Luteibacter rhizovicinus DSM 16549: one gene and its partner. The protein of the gene in region 2 interacts with the protein of the main gene of each other region in a pairwise test. Links are inferred from orthologs where the notes say so. Each region holds a gene or a part of one and is shown on either strand. Other genes may lie near its edges. The genes, in order: BJI69_RS07745 and BJI69_RS08935.

The links.
Region 1: the proteins of BJI69_RS08935 (region 2) and BJI69_RS07745 interact in binary tests that used the Escherichia coli proteins (3 or more experiments, as listed by UniProt). The link is inferred for Luteibacter rhizovicinus DSM 16549 from one-to-one orthologs.

What each region holds. Positions count from the first base shown.
Region 1 is NZ_CP017480.1:1,692,733-1,707,618, reverse strand. What follows is about bases 7,520-10,758. They hold BJI69_RS07745 (sensor histidine kinase), read right to left. Parts: upstream 10,381-10,758; coding sequence 7,720-10,380; downstream 7,520-7,719. Other genes in these bases: kdpC (potassium-transporting ATPase subunit KdpC), read right to left, coding at 10,540-10,758; BJI69_RS07750 (response regulator), read right to left, coding at 7,520-7,723. Also shown: BJI69_RS07790 (acyloxyacyl hydrolase), read left to right, coding at 1-180; BJI69_RS07785 (DHA2 family efflux MFS transporter permease subunit), read right to left, coding at 294-1,820; BJI69_RS07780 (HlyD/EmrA/EmrK family protein), read right to left, coding at 1,833-3,044; BJI69_RS07775 (efflux transporter outer membrane subunit), read right to left, coding at 3,068-4,528; BJI69_RS07770 (MarR family winged helix-turn-helix transcriptional regulator), read right to left, coding at 4,552-5,010; BJI69_RS07765 (hypothetical protein), read right to left, coding at 5,089-5,331; BJI69_RS07760 (AraC family transcriptional regulator), read left to right, coding at 5,475-6,269; BJI69_RS07755 (hypothetical protein), read right to left, coding at 6,356-6,748; more of BJI69_RS07750, read right to left, coding at 7,025-7,519; more of kdpC, read right to left, coding at 10,759-10,989; BJI69_RS22840 (hypothetical protein), read right to left, coding at 10,950-11,114; BJI69_RS07735 (outer membrane beta-barrel protein), read right to left, coding at 11,124-12,542; BJI69_RS07730 (hypothetical protein), read right to left, coding at 12,619-12,825; potassium-transporting ATPase subunit KdpB, read right to left, coding at 12,839-14,886. UniProt on the Escherichia coli protein: Member of the two-component regulatory system KdpD/KdpE involved in the regulation of the kdp operon. KdpD may function as a membrane-associated protein kinase that phosphorylates KdpE in response to environmental signals.
Region 2 is NZ_CP017480.1:1,976,561-1,991,206, reverse strand. The notes cover bases 4,227-7,225. They hold BJI69_RS08935 (response regulator), read left to right. Parts: upstream 4,227-5,376; coding sequence 5,377-6,075; downstream 6,076-7,225. Other genes in these bases: BJI69_RS08925 (N-acyl homoserine lactonase family protein), read right to left, coding at 6,990-7,225; BJI69_RS08930 (transporter), read left to right, coding at 6,177-6,974; BJI69_RS08940 (DUF4118 domain-containing protein), read left to right, coding at 4,227-5,380. Also shown: BJI69_RS08955 (tetratricopeptide repeat protein), read left to right, coding at 1-905; BJI69_RS08950 (carboxy terminal-processing peptidase), read left to right, coding at 1,039-3,231; BJI69_RS08945 (hypothetical protein), read right to left, coding at 3,239-3,733; more of BJI69_RS08940, read left to right, coding at 3,899-4,226; more of BJI69_RS08925, read right to left, coding at 7,226-7,889; BJI69_RS08920 (DUF924 family protein), read left to right, coding at 8,027-8,584; BJI69_RS08910 (LytTR family DNA-binding domain-containing protein), read right to left, coding at 8,790-9,698; BJI69_RS08905 (acyltransferase family protein), read left to right, coding at 9,856-11,112; BJI69_RS08900 (M61 family metallopeptidase), read right to left, coding at 11,208-13,103; BJI69_RS08895 (outer membrane protein), read left to right, coding at 13,438-14,100; BJI69_RS08890 (glutathione S-transferase N-terminal domain-containing protein), read right to left, coding at 14,167-14,646. UniProt on the Escherichia coli protein: Member of the two-component regulatory system KdpD/KdpE involved in the regulation of the kdp operon.

The DNA of each region.
Region 1 (14,886 bases), 290 kb from region 2 along the record:
GTCGCTGGCACCGCGGGCGGTCACACGCAGGCGCTCTCCAGCAGCTACCAGTTCGTCAGCACGCTGGGCTGGCAGATGAAGAACGTGAGCTTCCAGATCCGCCACATCTCGAACGGCAGCTTCAAGGAGCCGAACCGCGGCGAGACGATGGCGCTGGTGGGTATCGGCTTCAATCTCTGATCCTTGTGTTCTGGATGTTGAAAAGCCCGGCACGAGGCCGGGCTTTTTTTTGAAGAGCATCGCCGCTGAAACGGCTCCCACATGTCCAGCAGGTCCGCGTTGGCTTGCCGGGCTTAGTGGCCTGACGCGGCTGGACCGGCCTTGGCGGCGAACGGTGGCTTTGCGAGCCAGACGATGAAGACCAGGCCGATGAACACATAACCGAGCAGGTGGAAGACCTCGTTGAACGAGATCTGGTAGCCCTGGTTGGTGATCATCGCGTTCAGCGCCGAGGTCGCGTATTGCGAATCGCCGTGACCGATCGTCGTCAGTGCCTGCTGTGCCGTCGGATCGAATGGCGTGATCGTCTCGGTCAGCCGTTCGTGATGGACCACCGCCCGCCGGTCCCACAGGAACGTGGTCAGCGACGCCGCGAAACTGCCACCCAGCGTACGCAGGAAGGTGGCGAGGCCGGAGCCCGACGCGATCTCTCGGGGCTGCAGGTCCGATAGCAGGATGCTGAGGATCGGCATGAAGAACAACGCCACGCCCAGGCCCTGGATCAGCTGCACCATCGCGACACTGTAGAAGTCGATGTCGAGATAGAACTCCGAGCGCATGAAGCACGTCGCGCCCATCACCAGGAACGCTCCCGACGCCAGCACACGCAAGTCGAACTTATGCGCATAGCGACCGACGAAGGGCGTGAGTATCACCGGGATGATGCCCAACGGTGCCGCGGCGAGACCGGCCCAGGTCGACGTGTACCCGACGTTGCGTTGCAACCACTGCGGCACCAGCAGGCCGATCGCGAAGAACGCCGCGTAGGCGAGCACGAGACATAGCGTGCCCATCGCGAAGTTGCGATGCCGGAACAGCTTCAGGTTCACGATCGGGTCCTTGTCCGTGAGTTCCCAGATCAGGAACACGGCCAGGCCGACGGCAGCGATGATCGCGGTGACGATGATGAAGGGCGACGAGAACCAGTCCTCGTCGTTGCCCTTGTCGAGCACGACCTGCAGCGCACCCACACCGATGATCAGCGTGATCAGGCCCACGTAATCCACCTTGGGCTTCTCGGTGACTTCCGGACGTCCCTTCATCTGGTTCGCCACGACGAAGCTGGCGAAGATGCCGATCGGCACGTTGATGAAGAAGATCCACGGCCAGGTGTAGTTGTCCGTGATCCAGCCACCGAGGATCGGGCCCGCGATGGGCGCGACGACGGTGACCATCGCCAGAAGCGCCAGGGCCATACCTCGTTTGGCGGGTGGATAGATCGAGATCAGCAGGCTCTGCGTGATCGGATACATCGGGCCCGCCACCGCGCCCTGGATGGCGCGGAAGATGATGAGCATGGTCATGCTCTGCGCGATACCGCACAGGAACGAGGCCATCGAGAACAGCAGCGTCGCCATGACGAACAGCTTCGTTTCACCGAAGCGGCGCGTCAGGAAGCCGGTCAGCGGCAGCGCGATGGCGTTGCTGACCGCGAACGAGGTGATCACCCACGTGCTCTGGTTGGAGCTGACACCCAGGTTGCCCGCGATGGTCGGCAACGATACGTTGGCGATCGTCGTGTCGAGCACCTGCATGAACGTCGCAAGGGATAGGCCGATCGTGGACAACGCCAGGTTTGGCGGTCGAAATTCGGTGCTCATGAGACCGTCTCCTTACTTCGGAGCTTTCTGCTGCTCGCCTTCACCCGCCGATGCGTTCTCGTGGATGACGCGCGCGATATCCGTGTCGGCGTCGGCAAGCTGCTTGTCGTAGATCGGCGTGGAGAACTCGGCCTTGGTCGGCGCCTGCGTCGAGAGCAGCGGGCCGCTCTGGTCGTGCAGGTTCACCGTGACCTTGGTCGAAAGGCCCAGGCGCAACGGCTTCTCTTCGAGCTGCTTCGGGTCGGTGAAGACCACGCGGACCGGCACGCGCTGGACGATCTTGATCCAGTTGCCCGTGGCGTTCTGCGCCGGCAGGATCGAGAACGCGCTGCCGCTACCGATACCGAGGCTGCGGATCTTCGCCTTGTAGACGGTCTTGCCGCCGTACACGTCCGCAGTCACCTCGACCGGCTGGCCGATGCGCATCTTGTTCATCTGGGTTTCCTTGAAGTTCGCGTCGATCCACACTTCGTGGAGCGGCACGACGGCCATCAAGGCGGCACCCGGCTGCACGCGCTGGCCAACCTGCACGGTGCGCTTGGCGACATAACCGTCCACCGGCGCGACGAGCGTGGCGCGAACATCGTCGAGATAGGCAGAGCGCAGCTTGGCGGCCGCGGCGCGGACGTCCGGATGCGAGGCGACGACGGTGTCGTCGACCAGCACCTTGTTGCTGCTGTAGGCCTGCTTCGCCGACGACAGGCTGCTCTCGGCCGAGGTCAGCGTATCGGCGGCATGCGACAGTTCTTCGGCGGAGATCGCACCGGACTTGGCGAGATCGCGACGACGGTTATAGTCCTGACGCGCACGATCCACCGCAGTCTGGCGAACGGCCACGTCGGCCTGCGACGAGGTCACGTTGTTGTACAGGCCGCGCACCTTGCGCACCGTGTTGGCGAGGTTGGCGCGGGCGCTTTCCAGCGCGACTTCGGCGTCGCTCGGATCGAGCTTGACCAGCACATCGCCCTGGTGGACGAGGTCGCCGTCATCGGCGCCGATCGAGGTTACCGTACCGGCGATCTGCGGGGTGATCTGCACGACGTTGCCGTTGACGTAGGCGTCATCGGTGTCTTCTTCCCAGCGACCGTCCACGAAGTACCAGACCGTCCAGCCGATCGCGGCGAGCACGATGACGGCAACCAGGAGCTTGAGGAAGAAGCCGCGACGGCTCTTCGGTGGCGGCGCAACGACGGCGCCGGATGGGGCAATGGATTCTTGTGACATCGGAAGCGGCCTCGGTACGATTTTTAATGAGTGGCGGGCGTGGCGGCGACGACGGGCTGGTCGTCGGCCTCGGGGCGGAAACCACCGCCGAGCGCCTGAATGAGTTGGACGGACGTGTCGACCTGCTGCGCCTTCAGCGACGCCATGCGCTGCTGGGCTTCGAGCAGCTGCTGGCGCACCACGAGCGATTCCAGGTAGCTGCCGACACCGGCCTTGTAGCGAAGCTGCGAGAGGTCGTACGCCTGCTGCGCCGCATCCTGTGCGCGCTGCTGCGCCTGGATCTGCGTGCCGAGCGAGTCGAGGCCCGAGAGGTCGTCGGCCACGTCGTTGAGCGCGCCGACCAGCGTCTTGTTGTACTGCGCGACAGCGAGGTCGTACTCGGCATCCTTGCCCGACAGGTTCGCGCGAAGACGACCGCCATCGAAGATCGGCAGGCTCACCGCCGGCAACACCTGCCAGAAGCGCGCACGCGACGAGAACAGGTTGTCCGAACCACCCGCGGCCTGGGCGGCGAGGATGCCCAGCGAGACGTTGGGCAGGAACTCCGTTTTCGCCGCGACGATGTCCTTCGATGCCGCCTCGACGCGCCAGCGCGCGGCGACCAGGTCGGCACGATGGCCGATCAGGTCGGCGGGCAGGTTCGCCGGGATGGCCACGGCGGACGGCGCCAGCGCGGCGGGACGGGTGATGTCCATGCCGCGGTCCGGACCCTTGCCCAGGAGCATGCTGAGCTGGATACGCGCGGTGTCGATGGCGCGCGCGGAAACGGCGATCTCGCGCTCGGCCGAGGCGACTTCGCTATCGGCCTGCTTCACCTGCGTCTGGTTGTCGACACCGGCGGCGACACGCTGCACGGTCAGCGTCTGCGAGGCCTTGCTGCGATCCAGTTCGGCCTTGGCCACGTCCATCTGGGTGAACGCGTAGCCGAGCTGCACGTAGGCACGGGCGACGTTGGTCGAGATCTCGATGCGCGCGGCGCGAGCATCGATTTCCGTGGCGCGCTGGCTGCCGAGGGCCGCTTCCCACGCGGCACGCTTGCCGCCCCACAGGTCCAGGTCCCAGCTGAAGTTGCCGTAGCCGAACTTGGTCCACGAGAAGTGGTTACCCGGCGGCGACGGCAGCAACGAACCCGGCAGGTGCGCGCCCGCGGCGCCGGCACCGACGTTGAACGTCGGATCGCGTGCGGCGTCGGCGCCACTGGCCTGCGCCTGGGCCTGACGCACGCGCGCATCGGCGGTGGCCAGATCCGGGTTGTCCTTCAGGGCCTCCTCGATCAGCGAGGTGAGCTGGCTGTCGCCGAGCCCCGTCCACCAGTCGGCCGACGGCCAGCCGGCCGGCGAAACGGCCACCTTGGCCAGGGTACGGTCGGCGTGGAGAGTGGTCGGGTCGGTGAGCTGACCCTGCGGATCCAGTCCACGGCTGGTGACACAGCCGGAAAGAATCAACGCGGCCCCGACGGCCGCCACGAGTGTGTGCAGACGCATGCGTATTGCCTCGGACGTTTAGTTCAGTCTTTGTCGCGGAGCGCGTTGAGCACGCGCTCCAGGTAATCGTGCAACTGATCGCGTTCCGTCCCGGTGAGGCCCTTCTGGGCCCGCTCGAGCGTCGCGATGTTGCTTTCGTGCAGATGCTTCCAGAGCGCCTCGCCAGCTTCGGTCAGCTCGATACGCAGGGCTCGACGGTCCTGCTCGTGCTGCTTGCGCCGCAAATAGCCCTTGGCCTCGAGCTGGTCGAGCTGGCGGGTCATGGCGCCGCCGTCCAGATCCACCGCCCGGGCCAGCTCCGTGGCCGTCATGGCGCCGTGGGTGGCCAGGCGCTTGAGGACATGGAACTGGGTGAACTTCAGGTCGACGCCCAGTGCGGCGAGATCGGACTCGATCGCACGGACGATTTCACCGCGCACCATGCCGATGAGGGCACCCAGGGAGTCGCGGCCGTCGTACGAAGGGCATGTGGGATTGTTCATGGACACGCATTCTATTGCCCGAAATATAGTTGTCAAGGCAAATATGTGTCCGCCGGATATTTCAGGTTTCTCGGATATTCATCCTTCGTCGGCCAGCAGGGCCGCCAAGGCGGGGTCGCGCACCTCGAAAAGATCGAAGACACCCAGCGCCTTCAGGGTCGGCAATTGAGCCAGCAGGCGGGGTTCCAGGCGGCGGACCTGCTCCTCAGGGGTGGTGGGATCGAGCATGGCGTGGGCGCAGGCGACAAAGGTGACCAAGGCGTCGCCCGCCTCCTGACCTTCGCTGAATTCGGTTAAATCGGTGGTGACGAGACGGATCATAGGGATCTCCGCTTCAGGGTCACGGGCGCCGGTCGTCGGCGGATGCCGGGCGCAGGACAGTTGCTTGGGGTTGCAAATGATAGTCATGGAAGCAATCGGCCTGATATCGTTAGTCGGCCAACTTATGTCGAGATCGGGCCAAAATGCACGACGAAACCCTTCACCGATTGCTGGAAAGCGCCGACGGTCCGCCCCTGATTGCCTACGAGGCGCGCGGCGAAATTCCCCTGCGTGAAACGGACTGGCACAGCCATGTGCGCGGCCAGTTTTTCTATGTGGAACAAGGGCTTTTCATCACACGTACGGAGCATGGCTCCTACCTGCTGCCGCCGCATCGCGCCGGCTGGATGCCGCCGGGGATGATGCATACCGTGAGCATTGCGGGCCCGAGCCACGCCTGGGGCGTGTTCATCGCACCCTGCGCCGCGTCGGTCCTGCCCGACCGCCCCTGCGTGGTCGGGGTCAATGACCTGTTCCGCGCCATCGTCAAACGGGCCGCCACCTGGCCGGCCGACGCCGTGACGGTCGAGCCCGAACGCGAACGCCTGTTCGCCGTGCTGCTCGACGAACTGCGCCGTGCCCCGGTGGAATCGCTGCACCTGCCGATGCCGATCGATCGCCGTCTTCGCCGCGTCGCCATGGCCATGTACGAGAACCCGCACGACACCCGTGGCATCGACGACTGGGCGAGCTGGGCAGGCATGTCCTCACGCACGCTCACGCGCCTGTTTCGCCAGGAGACCCAGTGCAGCGTGGCGCAGTGGCGACAGCAGGCTCGGCTGGCGCGTGGGCTGGAACGGCTGGCTCATGGCGAGCCTGTCTCGGTGGTCTCCGATGCGCTCGGATATGCGACGCCGAGCGCGTTTGTGGCGATGTTCCGGCGAGCGTTTGGCGATTCACCGGGGCGGTATCTGGCGCGGCAGGCTAGCGAGGCTTAGCCGCGAACTGGCCCGCTGCCGGGATCGCCGCTGAAGCGGCTCCCACAGGAGGCGCTCGATACAAGTCGGCTCTTGTGGGAGCCGCTTCAGCGGCGATGGGTGCTTGCCGTTGCCTCCGCCACTGGCTTGCACATCCACAGTCCCTCGAAGGTGTAACGGTCGCCGCTGCTTCGCTCGAGAACATCGACCGCGATGCGGCCATGCCGCCATGGGCCGTGACTCCCTTGCGCGCCGGTGTCGTGGCACGAACGCAAGGGCGCAAACGCACCCCGTTCCGGATGGGTCAGAGCGGACTCCTGCGCCACGCATTCGGCCATGGCTTCGTCGTAACTCGGCAGGGTGAGTTCGCCGGTCCGGAAATGTTCGTTGCTGCACACGGGTGACGCGCTCAACGCCGGTGTTGCGGTGACGAGTCCGGAGAACAGGCTGGCAGCCGCAGCAAGACGCTGAAGGGTGGCGTGGGTTCGGGATGGTGTCATGACGCGCTCCTTGGTGAGAGGGGCGGAAGGTCATGGGTTCATCGTGGCGGAGGAATCAGAATAGTCTGAAAAAGCGGGCGCGTTTCGCGGGATGAGGGGTGCGTCACAGTTGGGCGAGCTCGAGAGTGATGTCCCGTGTTCTGGCGCTTTCAGGCCTGCCGTTTTTGCGAGCACCCTTTCGCCGATAAATCGGCTCCCACCCTGATTAGGTGCCGTTTCTGCGAGCACCCGTTCGCCGATGAATCGGCTCCTACAGGGGGCGGGTGTCGAATTTGGTCAGGTGGCGGGGAAGCGGTAGCCGACGCCGGGTTCGGTTTTCAGCCAGCGCGGCGTCGAGGGATCGTCGCCCAACTTGAGACGGAGCTTGCCCATGACGATGCGCAGGTAATGCGTGTCCTGGGTGTGCGTGGCACCCCAGACTTCGCGGAGGATCTGTTGCTGGCTGACGACGCGACCTGGGTGGCGGACGAGCAGCGACAGCACGGCGAACTCCTTGCGCGTGAGCGCGATCGGCGCGCCGTCGAGCAGCACTTCGCGCCGCGCAAGATCGATGACGAGGCTACCGTCGTCGTAGCGTACCGGCGCATCGGCCTGACCGCCCTTGGCGCCCTGGCGCAGCAGCACACGCAGACGTGCCATCAGCTCCTGGATGCCGAAGGGCTTGGTCACGTAATCATTGGCGCCGTGATCGAGCGCGCGGACTTTCTCGCTCTCCGAATCGCGCACGGAAAGCATCAGCACGGGCACTTCACTCCACATGCGGATCTCGCGCAGCACATCGTGGCCTTCCATGTCCGGCAGGCCGATGTCGAGCACGACGACATCGGGCGACTGCGTCGCGGCGAGCCCAAGGCCTTCCTCTCCGTTGGCGGCGAGCAGCACCTGGTAGCCCTCGGCGCGCAGGCCGATATCGAGGAAGCGGCGGATCTGCGCTTCGTCATCGATGACCAGGACTCGTGGAGCGGTGGGGTTCATGCGTTGGATTCGGGGGGCGGCGACAGCGGCAGCGAGACCCGAATGGTCGTGCCTCCGCCCACGTGGGGCAAGGCCTCCACGCTGCCGCCATGCGCACCGATCATGCCGCGGCAGATGGCCAGGCCGAGGCCCGTGCCTTTGCCACCGCGATCGCCGCGCGTTACCGAATAGAACATGTCGAAGATCCGCGCCCGCTCGTCTTCCGGGATACCCGGACCCCGATCGGCCACGTCGACGAGCAGCCGGCCTGCTTCGGAGCGGACCGTGACCCGGATCGGTTCCTCGGGCGGCGTGAAGCGGCCGGCGTTCTCGAGGATGTTGAACAGGGCCTGCTCGATGAGCGCCGGATGCACGTGCAGGAGCACGGTATCCGTCGGCAGGTGCACGTCGATCCGCACGTCGGGAAAGAGCTTGCGCATGCGCGATACGGCGGCGGCCACGATCTCGCCGGCGTCGACCCAGTCGCGATGGAGCTGCAAGGTGCCATGGCCGAGCCGGGTCATGTCGAGCAGGTTCTGGATGTAGCGGTCCAGGCGCTGGCCCTCGCCGAGGATCGCCTGGAGCAGTTCGTGCCGCTCGTTCGCGGGCAGCTGCGCGTCGTAGCTGAGCAGGGTGCCGGCCGAGCCGATCATCGAGGCCAGTGGCGAACGGAGATCGTGCGAGACGGACGAGAGGAGGGCGCTACGCAGGCGTTCGGTCTCGCCCTGCACGCGCGCGCCTTCCAGTTCGTGGGCGAGCCGCGCGCGGTCGAGCGCCTGGCCGATGTCCTGCACCATCGCCAGCGCGAGGCTGCGCCGGTCGGCATCGGGCTCACGCGCGCTGAGCGGAAAACGCAGGGCGACGACGCCCGCGCGCTGGTGTTCGGCGCCGAGTGGCAGCATCCAGCACGAGGCCGCGTGCAGGGTATCGGTGTAGCGGCCGGCGGGCTCGGCGTGGCTTTCGCACCATTCGGCGGCAGCGAGGTCCTGGGTGGACAAGGCGAACGCATCGGGCACCGAATTCATGACCTTGAAGTGACCGTTGGCATCGCGCGCAAGCATCGCGATCTCGATCGACAGCGCCCGGGCCAGCGCAGAGGCGCCGGCCTTGCGAATGCTGTCTGCGTCGGCGCTGGTCGCCAGTTGCTGGCCCAGTGCGACCAGGGCGCGGGCGCGCACCTGGGCCGCACGCAGCGACGTGACCTGTCCGGCCAGCCGTGTCGCCAACCGGCTGCAGACCAGGGCGACGACAAGGAACAGCACCACCGCCAGCACGTCGTCGGCATTGGCGATCGCCAGCGTGTAACGCGGTGGGGCGAAGAAGAAGTTGTAGCCGAAGAAGCATAGCAGCGCCGTATAGACCGCGACGGCCATGCGCGTGCGCACCGCAACGACGAGCACGGCAGTGAGGAAAATCAACGAGAGGTTGGCCACCGACAGGAAACGGTCGGCAACGAAGGACAGCGCCATCGCGATGGCGGTCGCGCCGGTGGCGAAGGCGTACTCGCGGCGCGATCCGTGGCCGTCCTTGAAACGCAGGCGGCGACGCGCACGTGCGCGCTCGGCCGGTGTGGCGACGATGGTCAGTTCGAGGTGGGCGCCGCGACGCAGCAGCTGCTGGGTGAGCGAGAAGCCCAGGCGCCGCGCGATCGGCCGCTCGCGCGTGCGGCCGACGATGATCTGGCCCACGCCTTCGCGATCCGCCCAGGTAAGCAGTTCGTCGGCCACGGCGTGACCGCGAAGGATCACACCCTCGCCACCGAGGCGACGGGCCAGGCGCATGGCGGCATCCACGCGTTCGCGCCGGTCGGCATCGAGGCCACCGCGATCGACGAAGACCACGCTCCATGGCGACCCTCGTCGTTCCGCGATACGTCGCGTGATGCGCACGAGGTACTCGCTCTGGCCCTGGCCATCGATGGCCGCCATGCAACGACGACGTACCGGCATCGCATCGCCGCGGGCGAGCATGATCTCGCGCAGGTCGCTGTCGACGTGCGCGGCCACGGTTTCGACCGCGAGTTCGCGCAGGGCGGCAAGATTGGTCGGCGAGAAATACTTGTCGAGCGCGACCGCGGCGGTTTCCGGCACGTACACCTTGCCCTGCTTGAGCCGGCCGATCAGTTCGCGGGGCGGCAGGTCGACCAGCACGATGTCACGCGCACGGTCGAGGAAGGCGTCGGGGACGGTCTCGCGTACGGCCACCCCGGTGATCCGGCGGATCTGGTCGTTGAGGCTCTCCAGATGCTGCACGTTGAGCGCCGTATACACCTCGATGCCCGCATCGAGCAGCTCGGCGATGTCCTGCCAGCGACGCGTGTGACGGCCACCGGGCAGGTTGGTATGCGCGAGTTCGTCGACCAGCAGCACGGCCGGTCGGCGCAGCAAGGCAGCCTCCAGGTCGAACTCGCGGAAGTCCCGGCCGGCGTAGCGCACGGGCCGGGTCGGCAGCACTTCCAGGCCCTCGACCAGGGCGACCGTGTCGGAGCGGCCATGGGTTTCGACCAGGCCGACGACGACGTCGATACCCTGACGTTTGAGATCCCGTGCCGCGGAAAGCATCGCGTAGGTCTTGCCGACGCCGGGTGCGGCGCCGAGGAAGACCTTCAGCCGCTGGCCGTCTTCGTCGCTGGCCGTACTGAGCAGCGCGTTGGCTCGGGCATCGCGGTCGTCAGTCATGGGGGTGGCCGGGGAGGTGGGGCTGCATGGTGCAAGGGTAATGGATGGGGTGAGGCGATCTGGTTATCGCCGATGAATCGGCTCCCACAAGGAACAGCAGCGGCGATGCTCTTGTGGGAGCCGCTTCAGCGGCGATGGGTCCGCGACAACGATCGATGGTTACCGCGCCGCCTCATCGACGGCAAGGTTGAGCTTCAACACATTCACCCGCGGCTCCCCCAGCACACCCAACTGACGCCCGTCGGTATTCGCTGCCACCAGCGCCCGAAGCTTGGCCGGGTCGAGGCGACGCGCCCGCGCCACTCGGGCCAGTTGGTACTCAGCCGCCGCCGGGCTGATCTCCGGATCCAGGCCGCTGCCCGAGGCCGTCACCAGGTCCACCGGTACGGCCGCCGTGTTGCCCGGATCGGCGTCACGCAAGGCGACGATGCGATCGCTCGCCGCCTTGGCCAGCGCCGGATTGGTCGGTCCGAGATTCGAAGGCGTGGACGCTGCCCCGTTGTTCGGCGTGGGCGTCGTCGCCGACGGGCGGCTCCAGAAGTAACCGGGCGCCGTGAACGACTGGCCGATCAGCGCGGAGCCGACCGGCTTGCCGTCACGTTCGACCAGGCTTCCCGCCGCCTGATGGGGAACAGCAGGGCCGAGAGCCCACCGACCACCGCCGGGTAGGCCACGCCGGTGACCGCGGTCATGAGCAGGAGCAGGACGATGGCATTACGCAGCAAGGTGGTCATGGGTGTTCCTCAGTAGTGCAAGATCGCGTCGACGATGGCGGTGGCCTGGTAATCCTTGCGGCCGCCGTCGTAGGCATTGACGTCGTATGACCGGTCGTAACGGATTTCAGGGCGGATCTCGAGATCCTGGGTCACCCAATGCGTCATGCCGAGCGTGTGGCTCGTGTACTTCGTCGGATAGCCGGTGCGCTGGCCCTTCTGGTCGTTATAGAACTCGTTACGGAATGAGATCATGTTCTTGGGATCGAGCTCGACGTTGAAGTAGTTCACGATGCCGTACTCACCCGCCTTGCCCGGGTACGGCGACGAGCCGGCAACCTTCGGGTCGAAATCCTCGCCATAGCCTGGGATATTGCGGCCGTACATGTAGTAAGCCTCGGTGAGCATGTGCACGTTGTCACTGAAGCGATGGCCCCAGGTGGTGACGTACATCTGCACGTTGTTGTAGTTGTAATCGGAATTGTTGAAGCTGTTCACGCAGGGATAGAGCATGTCGTTGTTATCGGACGACACGTAGCGCACGCAGGCCTGCAAGGTCGGGCGCGCCGAATGGTTCCACACGGCGGTGTCGTTGCCGCCATTGATACCTACCTGCACCGTCCACTGCTGGTTGAGGCGCGTCGTCGTCATCACGCCCATCTGTGTGTACGGATCCACGGTGTAGAGGATCGAGTGGGTGACCAGGTAGTTGTTCGGCGAGAACTGCGCTTCGATGTCGGGCAACGACAGCCAGCGACCGATACGGATATCCATGCCCTCGGCCACGTGCGGCAGGTAGATATCGCCGTAGAACAGCATCGGGTCGTAGCCGTAGATCTTGCCGTTGAGCGGCTCGTTCGGCTTGGGATTGTTGAGCAGCTGGTTACTGAAGACACCCTTCGCCGTGGTGAAGTGGTAGTCGTATCCGTAGAGGTTGTCGAGGTGGAAGCCCCAGTCCACGTGATCGGTCTGCACGGTGTCGGCGAGGCGCTCGATGCGGAACAGCGCCTGGTTGAACTCGACGCGATTGGGGCGCACGGCGTACGACACGGGATAGTTCGTGCGCGACGAGGTGCTGATGTTCGCCGAGGCATTCAACCAGCCGTAGACCTCGATGCGGTTGTCCTTCATCCACTTACCCACGCTGTTGCAGGCGAGTGCCTTTTCGAGCGGGTACTGCGAGTTCAGGTTCGGCACACCGATCGGGTAAGCGACACCGCCTAGCTGCCATTCCGCCGAGGGGAACGGCGGTGACGAGAACGGCGAGGCCATGCCGCGGCGTGCCGGCGCCTCAGCGTTCGGATCGGCAGGCTGGGCGTCTTCGCGGTAGGCCGCGGCGAAACGGGAAGCAAAACCCTTGGAGCAATCGTCACTGCCCGAGGCCATGGCCTTGGTGACAGGCGCGAGTGCGCAGATAGCGGCGAGGAGAGCATAACGAGTGGTACGCATGGCGTTTTTACCGATCCCTTTCGGGACCCCTTTATCGGTGGGATGGAATGATTCGAATGTTTCAGAACCGGGTGTTTCAGATACCGGCGTAACCGCCGAGCGTGTACTCGTCGTCGTTGGGCGGTGGCACCGGAACGATGCGCGGCTTGATGACAGCGACCGGAGCGACCTGTGCGACCGGCGCGCCCGCAACGGCGACGTCGTGATCCGCGGCGACGACGCGGACTTCCATGTCCAGGTCGGCGTGGTCTTCGATGAAAACGGTGAGCTTCACGGAATGCATGGGGCGACCTCGGTCAGGCCAGTCCGAAGAGGACCAGCAACATGTCGATCAACTTGATGCCGATGAAGGGCACGACGATGCCGCCGAGCCCGTAGACGAGCAGGTTGCGTCGCAGCAGCGCGCCGGCACCAAGCGCGCGATAAGCCACGCCCTTCAGCGCGAGCGGAATGAGGCAGATGATGATCAGCGCGTTGAAGATCACCGCCGACAGGATCGCGCTGCGCGGCGTGGCCAGGTGCATCACGTTGAGCGCGTTGAGCGCCGGATACGTCGTGGCGAACGCCGCCGGGATGATCGCGAAGTACTTGGCGATGTCGTTGGCGATGGAGAACGTAGTGAGCGCGCCGCGGGTGATCAGCATCTGTTTGCCGATGCCGACGACCTCGATCAGCTTGGTCGGGTTGGAATCCAGGTCGACCATGTTGCCGGCTTCTTTCGCCGCCTGCGTGCCACTGTTCATCGCCACGGCGACGTCGGCCTGGGCCAGCGCAGGCGCGTCGTTGGTGCCGTCGCCGCACATCGCGACCAGGCGGTTCTCGGCCTGCATGTCGCGGATGAGCTTGAGCTTGGCTTCCGGCGTGGCCTCGGCGAGGAAGTCGTCGACACCGGCCTCGGCGGCGATCGCCGCCGCGGTGAGCGGGTTGTCGCCGGTGATCATGATGGTGCGGATGCCCATCTTGCGCATCTCGGCGAAGCGCTCCTTGATCCCGTCCTTGACGATGTCCTTGAGCTCGACCACGCCCAGGGTCAGCGAGCCGTCGACCACGATCAGCGGCGTGGCACCACGACGGGCGACATCTTCGGCCATGCGACGGACCAGGGGCGGCAGGTGGCTGTCCTGCCCGTCGAGGTAGCGCTCGACGGCATCCATCGCGCCCTTGCGGATGTGGCGGGTGCCGACATCCACGCCGCTCATGCGGGTCTGCGCGGTGAACGGCACGAACTCGGCGCGACGATCGTCGTGGCGGCGCTCAGCCAGGCTGACGCTGACGTACTTCGCCGCCAGGGTGACGATACTGCGACCCTCCGGCGTTTCGTCGGCGCGCGAAGCCAGCTCGGCGGCTTCGGCCAGTTCGCGTTCCTCGATGCCCGGGGCCGGATAGAAGGCCACGGCCTGGCGGTTGCCCAGCGTGATCGTGCCGGTCTTGTCGAGCAGGAGCACGTCCACGTCGCCGGCGGCTTCGACCGCACGGCCGGAGGTGGCGATCACGTTGGCGCGGATCATGCGATCCATGCCGGCGATGCCGATAGCCGAGAGCAAGGCGCCGATCGTGGTCGGGATCAGGCAGACTAGCAGGGCGATGAGCACGGTCAGGCTGATCGGCTCACCCGCACCCGCCGCTTGCACGCTGTAGATCGAGTAGGGCAGCAGGGTCGCGCAGGCCAGCAGGAAGATCAGGGTGAACTTGGCCAGCAGGATCGTCAGCGCGATCTCGTTCGGCGTCTTGCGCCGTGAGGCGCCTTCGACCATCGAGATCATGCGATCGAGGAAGCTCTCGCCCGGGTTGCTGCTGATACGCACCACGATCCAGTCTGAGAGCACGCGGGTGCCACCGGTGACCGCGCTGCGGTCGCCGCCGGATTCACGGATCACCGGCGCGGATTCGCCGGTGATGGCACTCTCGTCCACGCTGGCGGCGCCCACCACGATCTCGCCGTCGCCCGGGACGATCTCGCCGGCTTCGACGAGCACATGGTGGCCCAGGCGAAGCTCGCTGGACGGCGTGAACACGATGGGTGCGTGGCGATCGGCCGAGGCGAGCTTCTTCGCCATCACGTCACGACGGGAACCGCGCAGCGCATCGGCCTGGGCCTTGCCGCGCCCCTCCGCCAGTGCTTCGGCGAAGTTGGCGAACAGCAGGGTGAACCACAGCCAGAGGCTGACCCAGAAGATGAACGCGGTCGGTGCTTCGGCGTGGCCGGTGAGGGCCTGCACCCAGAGCAGCGTGGTCGCCACGCTGCACACGAAGACCACGAACATCACCGGATTGCGGAACTGCAGGCGCGGCGAGAGCTTGCGGAACGCGTCGACGAGGGCGCGAGTCACCAGCGCGCGATCGA
Region 2 (14,646 bases):
AGCCGCTGTTTCGCGTGAATCCCGACCATCCGGGCATCGCCCACTACCTGATCCACGCCTGCGACAGTGCCGAGCTGGCGCAACGCGGCCTTCCCGCCGCCCGGAAGTACGCGGGCATCGCGCCGTCCGCACCGCATGCCCTGCACATGCCCTCGCACATCTTCACGCGGCTGGGACTGTGGGACGACTCCATTCGATCCAATCTCGCCTCCGAGACGTCCGCGCGTGAACACGGCGACGTCATGGGCCAGCTGCATGCGATGGATTACCTGGTCTATGCGTACATGCAGACCGGTCGCGCCAAAGACGCGGCGGGCGTCGTGAACGACATGCGCGCCATGCCATCGCTCGACATGACCGATTTCGGCGTCGCTTATGCGGCCACCGCCATGCCGATCCGCGTCGCGGTCGAACAGGGTCACTGGGTGGAGGCAAGCACCATCAAGGACCCCGCGGGTGCACCACCCTCGGTTGTCGCCATCGCCGTGTGGGCCAGAGGCATGGGCCTGGCCCGTACCGGCCACGCCAACGACGCAGGCCGGGAGGCGACACGCCTCGAGCAGATCGCGAAACAGCTGAGCGATAGCGGCGACACCTACTGGTCGGTACAGACCGCCGTGCTGGCGGATGAAGTCAAGGCATGGTCGGCGCAGGCCGCGGGTGACCGCGCGAACGCCGTGGCGCTACTCACCTCGGCGGCGGACAAGGAGGATGCGCTGGAGAAACGCCCGGTGACCCCCGGCCCGATCCTTCCCGCGCGAGAGCAACTCGGCGATCTGTTGTTGGCGCAAAACCAGCCCGACCTCGCCGCGACCGCCTTCAAGACCGCACTGGCCGAGTCTCCGGGACGCGCCGGCGCACTGCGCGGCCAATCCCAGGCCACCCACCCCACCCGCGCCTTGTAGGAGCCGATTCATCGGCGATCCCCAGCACCCCTCACCACCTCACGGAAACGCAAGAACTCGCTGCCATTTGCCCCCTCCATCCGGTTTGCCCATGCCAGAATGACCCCATCGCATCCCGACCGAATTCCCCCCAATGACCTCGCCCCGCACCACCGTCTTCGCCGCCCTGGCGCTCTGTGCAACCTTAGCCCTCGCCACAGCCACCGGCGCACCCCAGGCGGCACCGACCAGCACGGGCGCAGCGGCGCACGCCGATACCCAGGGACCGATCGCGCTCGTCGCCAGCGACCAGCAAGCGGTTGCCGGCAAGGTTGCCACCCTGTTCCTGAGCCGCTTCCACTACCGGCCCCGGCCGCTGGATGCGACGTTCTCCGCCGTCGTCTTCGACAAGCTGGTCGAAACGCTCGACCCGGAGCGCGGCTACTTCACCCAGGCCGACATCGCACATTTCGCGCCGCTTCGGCCCACGCTCGGCAACGCCATCGACGAGGGTGACCTGACGCCCGCCTTCGAGCCGGTGAATCTCTACCTCAACCGTGTGGTCGACGAAGCACGCTACGCGCAATCGCTGCTGAAGGATGGCTTCGACTTCACGGCCCATGAGTCCATCGCCACCGAACGGAAGGCCGCGCCGTGGCCTGCGTCGACCGACGAACTCCATGAGCTCTGGCGTGAACGCGCCAAGGAAGACTGGCTGCGCCTGAAGCTGGCCGGACAAGGCGACGACGCGATTCGCAAGACGCTTGCCCATCGTTACGCGAACCTTGTCTCGCGCATCGAGAAGACCAGCACCGACGACGCCTTCCAGTTGTTCATGACGGCGTACGCCGAGTCGACCGATCCGCACACCGACTACTTCGCGGCGAAGGCCGCGACCGTGTTCAACACGGAAATGTCCCTGTCGCTGGAAGGCATCGGCGCCTATCTGCGCGAGCACGACGAATACACGCAGGTCACCGAGTTGATCCCGGGCAGCCCGGCCGCCAAGTCCGGGAAGATCCATGTGGGTGACCGCATCACCGGCGTCGGCCAGGGCAGCGCAGGGCCGCTGACCGATGTCATCGGCTGGCGCTCGGACGATGTCGTTGCGCTCATCAAGGGCAAGAGCGGCACGTCCGTGCGCGTCGAGCTGCTTCCCGATGAGAGCAAGGGCGATGTCGCCCCGCACACCATCACCCTCACCCGCCGCCACATCAGCATCGAGGACGAAGCCGCGAAGCAGACCGTGCTCCAGGTCGGCGAACCGGGCCATGCGCACAAGCTGGGCATCATCACCGTGCCATCGTTCTATGAAGACTTCGACGCAAGGCGCGCGGGTGATGCGAACTACCGCAGCGTGACGCGCGATGTCTCGCGCATGCTCGGCGAGCTGAAGAAGCAGAAGGTCGACGGCGTGGTCATCGACTTGCGTGATAACGGCGGCGGATCCTTGACTGAAGCCTCGGACATGGTCGGACTGTTCACGGGTGCCGGCCCGGTCGTGCAGGTGCGCAGCGCGGACGGCAAGGTCGAGGTGCAAGGTGCCACCAACGCCGCGCCGGCCTGGTCGGGTGCGCTGGGCGTTCTCGTGAATCATGGCTCGGCGTCGGCCTCGGAAATCTTCGCCGCGGCGATCCAGGACCGCGGCCGTGGCGTCATCCTCGGCCAGCGCACGTTCGGCAAGGGCACGGTGCAGAACCTGCTCGACCTCGACGAGGCCGTGGAAGAAGCGCACGACGGCAAACTCGGCGAGCTCAAGATGACGATCGCCCAGTTCTATCGCATCAACGGCGACAGCACGCAATTGCTGGGCGTGACGCCGGATATCGCGTTCCCGGCGACGGAAGACGAAAAGGACTTCGGCGAGTCGACCTACAAGAACGCGCTACCAGCGTCGTCGATAGCGGCCGTTCCCCACACGCAGAACAAGACGCTCGCGCCGCTCTTTCCCAAACTCGATAGCGCGCACCTGGCACGCGTACAGCACACCGCACGCTGGCAGCTCACCATCGACGAGCTCGCCGCCTTCCAGGCGACGGCGGCGCGCGCGACCGTCTCGCTGAATCTCGATGAGCGCAAAGCGACCCGCGAGGCCGACCTGAAAGTCTCCGCGGACTTCCGCGCGCGCCGCAAGGCACTGAACCTGGCGGATGGCCTTCCCACCGACGACGACACCGCGCTTCAGGGTGACGACGGCCTGGATCCGGAAGAGCGCAGCGTGGCGCTGGACAAGCGTCCCGAGCCGACCAAGCCGTCGAAGGATCCGTACGTGCAGGAAGCGGCGCAAATCATCGCCGATGAAGCGGCGATGTTGATGGCAGCCCCGAGCGCGCAAGCGCCCGGGTGATCGATCGTTACGTGGATGCCGCAGCATCCGCGGAAGCGAATTGTCCGCGCAGCTTGTAGGTGGCTTCCACCGCGCGGATCGCCGACCAAAGCGCTATGCCCGCGAGGAAGACATTGGTTCCACCAGGCATCTTGACACCCATCAGGTGGGCCACCGTCACAGCCGCGACCAAGGCGGCAAAGAGCACCAGAATGCTCGCGGCGGCCCGACTATTGAAGCGCCAGAGCAGACCGGCGAGCACCACGTAGATCACCGCATCGACGATCAACGCGCGGCCGATAAACATCGCGAGGAACGCTTGCAGGCCCGCGAGGCAGAGAAACAGGATCGATGTTTCCCTGACGATCGCCAGTGCGTCCGCGCGACTCTCGATCTTCGCCATGACGGCGGACTTCCCGCCCTTACGCTTCGGCGGTTCATACGTACCCGTGGCGTACTCAGGCTTCTTGAGCCTGTCTGCCATCGCGCGCGCGAAATCGTCAGGTGTTCCCTTGTCTTCCATGCTGCCCCCTGGTGGGCCGGCGAATGGTCCGTCGGCGCTGTGCGACGGAAGATCGCAAGGGGGCCGGCAGGCTGTCAAGCGACCTGACGGCGTCGCGGTAATCGACGCCGCGGAGACCCCGTACCGATAGCCGCACCCACGAGAGCGCCGCTATCATGGCTGACCATGATTCCGTACAGCCTCGAGGTGACACCGCGCCCGTTCCGCTACCGCGTGCTGGCTTATGCGGTGGCTGCCTGCGCCACCACCACCGGGATCGCGGCACTCCTTCTGCGCGTGTTCGACCTGTCGAACGTGGTGATGGTGTTCCTGCTCACTGTCGTCCTCGTAGCGCTGCGCTGGGGCCGCGCCGCCGGCGCCCTGGCCGCCTTTGTCGCCGTCGGCAGTTTCGACTTCTTCTTCGTGCCGCCGGTCTGGTCGTTCCACGTGTCGGACACGCAGTACATCTTTACGTTCGTCCTGATGCTCGCGGTGGCCCTCGTCACCGGACAGCTGGCAGCACGGTTGCGCGACGAAGCCGTCACCGCGGCCGCCGGCGAGAAACGTGCGAGCGCATTGGCCACCGTGGCGACCGACCTGTCGGTGGCCGTCCGCAATGACGACATCGCCCGGGTATGCGCCACACGCATCGGCCCGTTGTTAGATGGCAGCGCAACCCTCCTGCTTCCCGACGACCATGACCGTATGTCACCACAAGGCCCCGGTGACGCCGGCATCGCCCAGTGGGTGCTCGAGCAAGGCCTTCCGGCAGGACAGGATACGGACACACTCCTCGCGTTCAACGCCACCTATCTTCCGCTTCCCACCGCGATGCGTACGCGCGGCGTGCTGCTTCTGGAACGCACGACAAGGACGCCCCTGGATGCCGGGCAGGTCACGTTGCTACGCGCCTTCCAGTCGCTTATCGCCCTGGCCATCGAGCGCGTGCACTTCGTCGACGTGGCCCACGAAACCCAGCTGCGCATGGAAGGCGAGCGGCTACGCAGTACGCTGCTTGCCGCCGTGTCCCACGATCTACGAACACCCTTGACGGCCATCCGTGGCATGGCAGGCATGCTCGGAGACAACGACGTCGCGCGCGCCATCGCGAACCAGGCCGACCGCATGCAGCGCCAGGTGGTGAACCTGCTGGATGCGGCGCGCATGCAGGGCGAAGGTGTGCGCCTCGACCTGCAATGGCAGGCACTGGATGAGGTCGTCGGTGCCGCGCTGGCATCGATCGATCTCGGCGGTCGCCGCGTCTTGGTCGACATGTCGCGAGATTTTCCGCTGGTGTCGTTGGACGCCGCCCTGTTCGAGCGGGTGCTGGCGAATCTGTTCGACAACGCCACCAAGTACACCCCCGATGACGCGACCCTTCGCATCCGCGCCGACCGCGTCGGCACGCGAATCCATTTGACCGTCGAGGACGATGGCCCGGGTTTTCCACCGGGCGTCAACGCGGATTCCCTCTTCGACGCGTTTTCCCGTGGCGCACGCGAATCGTCCATTCCCGGTGTCGGGCTCGGCCTGTCGCTGTCACGGCGTATCGTCGAGGCACACGGTGGCAGCATCGCCGCGTCGAGGGTCACCCCGCATGGCGCACGCTTTGAAATTACCCTGGTCGCCGGCGAGCCGCCGACGATCGACCTGGAAGACCCCGAATGAACAAACCGCGCATCCTGGTCGTCGAAGACGAATCGGATATTCGCCGGTTCCTGAAGCTGGCCCTCGAGCGCGAAGACATGACCGTGTTCGAAGCCGGTGATGCCTTGCGTGCCCGGATCGAAGCCGCGAGCCGTCAACCCGATCTGATCGTTCTCGATCTCGGCCTCCCCGACGACGACGGCAAAGCCGTGATCCGCGACGTGCGCGGGTGGTCGTCGGCGCCGATCATCGTGCTTTCCGCGCGTGACAGCGAAGCGGAGAAAGTCGCCGCGCTGGAGGCGGGCGCGGACGATTATCTTTCCAAGCCCTTCGGTGTTCCCGAGCTGGTGGCGCGTGTGCGTGCGCAGCTGCGCCGGGCGAGCCTGGCCGGCGATCGCGGCCAGGCCAGCGCGCGCATTCGCTTCGGAGATATCGAAGTGAACCTCGCAACACACGAAGTGTCGCGTCGCGGCGAAGCCGTCCACCTGACACCGATCGAATTCCGCCTGCTGACCGCACTGGTCCGCGGGCAAGGCAAGGTGCTGACCCATCGGCAACTGCTGCATGACGTATGGGGTCCGGGTTACGCCACGCGACCGCACTACGTGCGTGTCTACATGGCCAATCTCCGGCAAAAGCTCGAGGACGAACCGGCCAGGCCGCGTCACCTCGTGACCGAACTCCAGGTCGGCTACCGGCTGGCAGGCCTGGACTGAGGCATCTTGATAGGATCTTGATACCAGGACGGGCAATACAGCGCCACCCTTAGACGACGATGCCCACCATGGCTGGTCATTCCTGATCCTAAGGCTTGACCATGATCCTCCGTACCATGCTCCTACCCGTCGTCCTGCTAGGTGTTCTCCCGGCCTTCGTTGCCCGCGCCGACGATGCCCCTCCCATATGCACGGACCGTCCGACCAAGGCCAATAGCGCCTGCACCGTGCCCGAGGGTACGTGGCAGCTCGAGACCGACGTGGACAACGACACGCACGACGCGCACGCAGGGAGTAGCTCCGACACCTTGTACTTCGTGAATCCATACATCAAGTACGGCATCGGCGCGCAAACCGATATCGAAGTGAACTGGGCACCGGCCGTGCGCGTCACGACGAAGAGCGACGGCGACCGTCACACCACGCGCGGCGCGGGCGACCTGACGGTTCGCCTGAAAACCAGCCTCTACAGCGGCGACGTGTTCAACGCCTCGATCATTCCCTTCGTGAAAGCACCGACCGCATCGCACGGCATCGGCAATGATCACTGGGAAGGCGGCGTCGCGGCACCGATGAGCGCCGCGGTGGGTGGCGGCTTCACGCTGACGATCGGACCTGAGCTCGATGCGCTGGCCGATGCCGATGGGCACGGTCGACATCTGGCCGTGACCAATCTCGTGAATATCGCGCACCCCCTGACCAACGCGTTGTCCGTGGCCGTGGAGTACTGGCGCCAGGACAATCGCGATCCGTCGGGCCACGTGAAGCAGGCGTCCGCCGATATCGCGTTCACCTACCTGGCAAGCCCCGACTTCCAGCTGGATATTGGCGCCAATGTGGGCGTGAACAGCGTGACGCCGGATCGACAGATCTATGCGGGCTTCTCGTACCATTGGTGACGTGACGAGCCGCCGTCAGTCGTAGAAGGCAGGCAGGATCTTCAGCGTGTCGGTCTGCGCCTTGTCGTGATTGATGAATAGCTGCGCGTGATATCGATCCATCATGACCTTGACGTTCTCCATCGAGGTGACCGACGCGGCCTTATCGGTATTCAGGCTGGGCACGACATCGTTGCGCAGATTCGCGGCGGAATGGGCGACGTCACCCGACAGGATGATGAAGCCGGATTGCTTCAGATGGACGAGAAGCGATTGACTTCCCGGCGTGTGTCCCGGCGTGGGGAAGAGCGTGACACTGCCGTCGCCGAACACGTCCGTGTTGCCGTCGAGAAGCTGGAGATGCTTCGGCGATCCCATGAGCTTGCGCGCCAGCGCCTTCAGTTGATTCACGTTGGCGTTCGGTCCATCCGGCGAACGGATCCATGCGTACTCGACGCGCTGGATAAGGACCGTCGCCTTCGGGAACAGTGCGACGTTCCCGATATGGTCGCCGTGCGTATGCGAGATCGCGACGTAGTGGATATCGTCCGGTGTCAGGCCGATCGCGGAAAGCTGGCCGGAGATCGACTGATCGAGGTGGTACACGATCAACTGGGGAAGGGTCGACCAGCCCTTCGGGTCGTTCAAGGCGGATTCCGGCACGCCGGTATCCCAGATCAGCCACGTGCCGCCGTGCTTGATCAGCCAGCATGTCGAGGAGAATTCGATCGGCTTGCCGACGTTTTCTCCCGGTGTCCACACCGATTCGTCGTTCGCGAGGGAGCGGCCGCAATCCAGCCGATACAGCCGATCGGCGAAGCCGGCGCGTGCCGGGTCGGGAAGGGTGGCCGTGGTCGCCGCCGTTGAGGCGGCCGCCCACCCAAGCCACGCTGCCAGCACGACGACCGGCGCGAACACGCATGAGCGCAGTTTCATGGCACGTACTCCACGACGTCGAAACAGCTTGAACGATCGGGGCAGCAGAGCACGCACGCGACGCAAAGGATTGGCAAATTGCGCCCATCCCGGACAGCGCCATTATCATCGGGCGATCTCATGCCGCAGGATGGCCGATGACCGCTTCCCTTCCCCTTCCCGAATCTCCCGAACGCGTCGTGCATTTCTGGCGCGACGCAGGCTTCGATCGCTGGTTCAAGAGCGACGCAGGCTTCGATCGCATGTTCAGCGAGCACTTCATGGGTGCACATCTTGCTGCCGCGCGCGGCGATCTGAATGCGTGGCGCGAGACAGCCGAGGGCTGCCTCGCCTTGCTGATCCTTCTCGACCAGTTCCCCCGCAACGCCTTCCGCGGTTGCGGTCATATGTATGCGACCGACCCACTGGCGCGCTCGATTGCGCGACACGTGCTAGAGCGAGGCTTCGACCAGCAGCTCGACCCCGAGATGCGCGCCTTCGTCTACCTGCCTTTCGAGCACTCGGAAGACCTGGCGGATCAGGAGCTTTCCGTGAGGCTGTTCGATGCGCTGGGTGGTGCGTTTCAGCCTTACGCGGCCACGCACCGCGACATCATCCGGCGCTTCGGGCGGTTCCCGCATCGGAACGGCGAGCTGGGGCGCGAGACCTCGCCGGAAGAGCGGGCGTTTCTCGAGGGGGGCGGGTTCGCGGGGTGAGACAGAGCGCGGCGGGCTGGAAGAGCTCGCCGCTGAAGCGGCTCCTACGGGGGAGCGGCGCCTTGGGAGAAGATGGTGCGCCCGGAGGGATTCGAACCCCCGACCAATGGCTTCGGAAGCCACTACTCTATCCGGCTGAGCTACGAGCGCGTCTTGCAGGTCCGGGATTGTAGCCGAATGACCGTGGGCGGCCTAGCCTGAGCCGTCAGGCTCGGGCCAGTGCGGGTTCGGCGCCTGCCGCGGCGGCGCGAAGGCTTTCCCTGTAGCGCCGGCTACACGGCAGGACGGTGCCGTCCGTCATGTGGAGGCGGGCATCGCCTGCATCGAGCGGCTCGATGGCGGTCACCTGCGCCAGCTGGACCAGATAGCTCCGGTGCGCCCTGACGAACACGGCCGGATCCAGCCGCGTCTCCAGCGCCGCGAGCGTGCTGCGCAGCGGATAGTCCCGGCCGCGTACCCGCAGGTTGACGTAGTTGCCCGCCGACTGGACCCACTCGATGTCGGCCGTGGCGACGAGGAAATCCCGCCCCAGCTTGCGAACGAGGAAGCGCTCCGGGCGGTCGACGGCCTCCACCGGCGGCCCCTCGTCGGGGACGTCGAGGAGGCTGGCTTCGCCCTTTATGTGCCGCCCGAACCATTCGACCATGTGGCCGACGGCGACGATCAGGAAGAATGTCCGGACATCCTTCAGGTACTCGTAGACCGCCTGCGTGGTCCACGGGCCCGGCTCGTATCTCGACCCAAAGCTCCCATAGACGAGGATCCGGATCAGATCCATGCCGACCACGTGGACGGCGGAGTACGCCACGCTACCCAGGAAGTACAAAGGCAAGCGCCGACGCCACGTATCCGCGTGCAAGGGCCAGCGGTCGCAGGCCCACAACAGGAAGGGCAGGATGAACAGGCCGATGGTGATGCTGCTGAATTCGTTGGTGGCGATCTGCCAGGTCGGCGCCGCGATGTTGTAGCGGATCGCGTCCATCCGGCTGGTCATCGTGTTGCCGATGGCCGCCGTGACGAAGACCAGCAACCAGAAACCGATCATCAGCCAACGACGGCGTCGATGGGCCTGGTCCAGTTCCTTACCGGGGGGTATCGGGGCGGTCGCTTCCATGCGGGGAATCATAGCGTCGTCACGGTGGTCCGTTAGGAAAACCATCCCCACCGTCCCACAGTTCGTCCCTAAAAGCTTTGTTTTCGGCCCTTCGCGATGGTGCCGGCCCGTCCCGAAGCCAATCCTGTCGCCAGCCTTCACGACAGGATGCACGGCCATGAGCACGACCCGCCGCCACGACATCGATGCCTTGCGCATCTTCGCCTTCGCACTACTGATCCTGTATCACACGGGCATGGCCTACGTTGTCGGCTGGGACTTCCACATCAAGAGCGCGTACACGGCCGAGTGGCTGCAGTGGCCGATGCTCTTCGTGAACCGCTGGCGGATGTCCCTGTTGTTCCTGATCTCCGGCGCAGCGATCGCCCTAGCCGCGCCCGAAGGTCGCCTCTGGCGATTCGCGAGGGAGCGCACCTGGCGACTGATGCTGCCGCTGATCTTCGGCATGTTCGTGGTGGTGCCCATCCAGCCGTACTGTGAAGGCGTCGCCAACGGTCACCTGACCCCGGGGTTCTGGAACTTCCTGGTCAGTTACTGGCACGTCCACCCCTGGCCGAAGGACAGCTTCGGCGGGTGGCAGTACGGCATCACCTGGAACCACCTCTGGTACCTGCCCTACCTGTGGACATACACGCTGTGTCTCGTCGCCTTGATGCCCCTGCTGGGGTTGGCCCGGGTGCGCACCGGCGTCGCCGCCTTCTGCCGTGCGCCGACCTGGGTCATGATCGTCGCACCGGCCGCGCTTCTCGAGTTTTATGTCCTGACGCTGGATCCGTTTTTCCCGGCAACGAATGCTTTCGTCGGTGACTGGTACCAGCATGCCAAGTACGCGACGATCTTCCTCGGCGGCTACCTGCTTGCCCGTGAGGCCGGGTTCTGGACTCGCGTCGTGGCGATACGCAAGGCGACCCTGGTGACGGCCGGCGTGGCGATCGCGGTCTACATGGGCCTGCGGCTGGCCGGGCACCTGGTCACCGCCGATTCCTGGGTGCACCGCGTACCGGACGCGTTCTGGGACAGGCTGACGGAGGTGTCGCATTGCCTGTACCTGTGGACCGCCCTGCTGACGATTCTCGGCTGGGGCAAGGCCTTCCTCGATCGTCCCTTCCGGTGGCTACCGTACTGCACCGAGGCGGTGTATCCCTGGTACATGCTGCACCAGAGCCTGATCATCCTGCTGGTGTTCTGGCTGAAGCCGATGTCTCTGGGGCCGTGGCTGGAACCCGCGCTGGTGGTGAGCGGAACCGTTGCCGGCTGCTACGTGCTGCACGAGTTCGTGATCCGCCGCGTGGCGTTCATCCGGCCGCTGTTCGGATTGAAAGCGGCGAAGCGCGTGCCCGGTACCGCTGTTGTGCGAGCCGATTCATCTGTGGGAGCCGATTCATCGGCGATGGGTGCTCGCGAAGGCGCCTGAAAGCATCGCCGCTGAAGCGGCTCCCACAAAGTCAGGGGTATCGCCGATAAATCGGCTCCTACAGTAAGAGAAAGGGCCCTTGCGGGCCCTTCGTCTTATTTTGCCTTGTACAGCTCGCCCAGCCAGTCGGGCTTGCTCTTGTCGCGTTCCAGATGGGGATACATCAGGCCGTCGTGGTAGTCGACGTTGATCGTCTTGTACTGGTCGAAGTTCTTGACCAGCAGCTGGATCGGCGCCTTGCTCGTCTTCGCATCGGTGACGGCGTCCTTCAGCACGTCGCCGGAGAACTCCTTGCTGTTCACCGCGATGATGTGCATGCCCGGCGAGAGGCCGGCCTTGAACGCCGGACCATCCCAGCGCACGTCGGAGATATCACCCTTCGACGACACGGCGAAGCCTGCCGAGTAGGTCAGGTCGGTCATCATGCGGCGCGTTTCGAAGCCCTTGATCGCGTCGGAAGGCTTGTCGTTGTAGACCAGCTTCCAGCCGCCACGCTCGATGCCTTCGATGTCGCCCTTATGCCCATCGACGCGGTCGCGCAGGTAGGTCGCCCAGTCGTACGGCGCAATGCCATTGAGGGTCGAGACCACTTCTTCGAACGTATACGGATTGACCTTCCAGTCGCCGTCCTTCATGCCGAAGAACGCCTTGGCGAAATCGTCCAGGTTGCGCTTGTTCTTGGTCAGCTCGCGCAGCCGGGTGTCGACATCGAGCCAGATCATCTGGCCGCCCTGGTAATAGTCTTCGCTCATCTGGTAATTGCGATACGAGAGCGGGCGACGCTGGGCAATGGTCGGATCGTTGGTGGTGTCTTCGATGGTGCGCCACGACAGGCCGGGGCGACCCTTGTCGTACGTCGCGGCGACGAAGGCGAGCAGGTCGCGCGCCTGGTCCTGGGTCACGAGACCCGAGCGCGCAGCGACGACGTTGCCCCAGAACTGCGTCTGGCCTTCATAGACCCACAGCAGGCTGTTGCCCATCGGCACGTTGAAGCTCGGCGTGGCCAGATCGGCACCACGACGGTACTTGCCGTCCCAGGAATGGTTGTACTCGTGGGCGAGGAGATCGCGACCGAGCCAGTTCTTGTCCCACTCGGTGAAGTAGCCCGGGGCGGCGCTATTTTCCGAGGAGCGATGGTGTTCCAGGCCGATACCGCCGAGCTTGTCGGTCAGCGCGAGCAGGAAGTCGTAGTGATTGTAGTGACGCGCACCGTAGAGCTTGTCCATCTGCTGGACGAGCTTGCGATGAATTTCCAGCGCTTCCGGCTTGATCTCGAGCGACTTGGCGTTGTCGGCCACGATGTTCAGGTGTACCGGCGAGCGGCCGTTCGGATCGAGGTCGACGCGCTTGAAATAGCGGCCGGCGAAGATCGGCGAGTCGACGAGGTCGTCGTAGTTGATCGTCTTGAAGTTGACCGTGTCGCCACTCTTGCTCGCTTCTTCCAGCGCGCTGCCGTACTGGAAACCAGCCGGGAGCGTCACGCTCGCGTCGACCTGGACGCGGTCGGCGCGGTAGCCCGCCGGATACAGCGATACCTGGTTCCACTCGACATTGACGATGTCCGGCGTCATGACGATGCGACCCTGGCGGGTGTCCTGCGGGGTCAGCGTCTGGAATTCGACATCGACGGAGGAGGCGCCTGCCGGCACGTCCACATGAAAGGCGTAGACGTTGAATTCGTCACGCTTCCATTCGATGCGTTTGCCGCCCGAGGTCACGACGAGACCAGCAAACTGGTCGATCGGGCCAGTCGGCGAATGGTGGCCCGGGATCCACTGCGGGAACAGCAGGGTCAATGGACCCGCCTGCGCAGGAATGGTCTCGCGGACGCGCAGGACGCGGTGATCGAGATCGGTCGCATCGACTGCGAGCTTGAGGGTGCCGTTATAAGCAATGTCCTGCGGAGCGGGGACATCATCCGCATGGACAGCCGTCGCGCCAACGCCGGCGAGTGCCGCCAGCAGCGCGGAGGCAAGAAGGGTGGATTTCACTGAGTTCTCCCGTGGAACGTGTGGGTCGCCCGGCCATCCATGCGAGCGGGTCGGCGCGAGCCCCTGCGGTTCGCGCAAGCCTTCGATGCTAAACGCCGGGGGCCGGGGTTCCCCATGCCAGAGGTCACGGACGAAGCGCAGCACCCTGTCACAAGGCAACGGTAAGGCGATGGTTTGACGACGTCATTTACCTTAGACCGCAATAACTTGCGACTCGGAAGCAAGTCAAAAAGTACTTGGCGTGGAAAGTTAAAAGATCGTAATATCGCGCGGCCAGTAAAGGGGCCGCCCGGCGAAGGGGCCGGTGCGCACTATCAGGAACACAGGGATCCTCATGGAAAAGCTTCTCCTCACGGCAGCCGCGGCTGCCGCACTTTCGTTTGCTTCGTTCGGTGCCCAGGCTTCCAGCGAAGGTACCTTCATCGGTATCAATGGCGGTCGTACCAACTACGACATCAGCCACTCCGATTTCCACGACAAGACCGATACCGCCTTCGGCGCGGTGGTCGGCTATCGCTGGGCGGTGGATCGTCCGTTCTACCTCGGCGTTGAAGCCGGTTATGTGGACCTGGGCAAGATCACGAGCAAGTACGACGAGACGGAATCGTTCGGTACCGGCGCAAACGCTCCCGTCGCCACCTTCCACGAAAAGGACGAGCTCAAGGGTCGTGCCATTCTCGTTGGCGCCAACGGCAAGTGGGAGCTTCCGCACCATTGGACGATCACGGCTCGTCTGGGCCTTGCGCATTCGCACACGTCCTACGATGCGAAGTACAACCAGAAGTTCAACGGCGAGCTTGTCCAGAGCGAATCGTTCCACGACTCCTCGAATGACAACGGCATCTACGCCGGCGTCGGCTTCGGCTATGACTTCACGAAGAACTTCGGCGTGACGGTCAACTACGATAACTACTCGCTGAAGGCGCAGGGCATCACCGATGACAAGCGCACGGTGAATGTTGGCGTCTGGGGCGCGGCGGCAGAAGTCCGCTTCTGATCCATCCTGATCTGTACGATCGAAAACGGCCGCTTTCGCGGCCGTTTTCTTGTGCATCCGATTCGGTCAGGTACGCGACGGGATCTTCAGCCCTCGCTCCACGCCAGGTCGCGAGGTGCCGCGTTCGAGCCAGGCAATGACATTCTGGAAGTCATCGAACCCAACGAGCTCACGTGCACCGTAGAACGTCACCAGATTGTTGACCCAGCCCAGCGTGGCGATGTCGGCGATGGTGTATTCGTCGCCAACGATCCACTGGCGGCCGTCGAGACGACGATCCAGTACACCAAGAAGACGCTTCGACTCATCCACATAGCGCTGCAGCGGACGCTTGTCCTCGAACTCCTTGCCGGCAAACTTGTGGAAGAAACCCACCTGGCCGAACATCGGACCGATCGCGGCCATCTGGAAGAACACCCACTGGATGGTTTCCCAGCGCTTCGCCGCATCCGCCGGAATGAACTTCCCGGTCTTCTCCGCAAGGTAGAGCAGGATCGCACCGGATTCGAAAAGACCGATCGGCTTACCGCCGGGACCATTCGGATC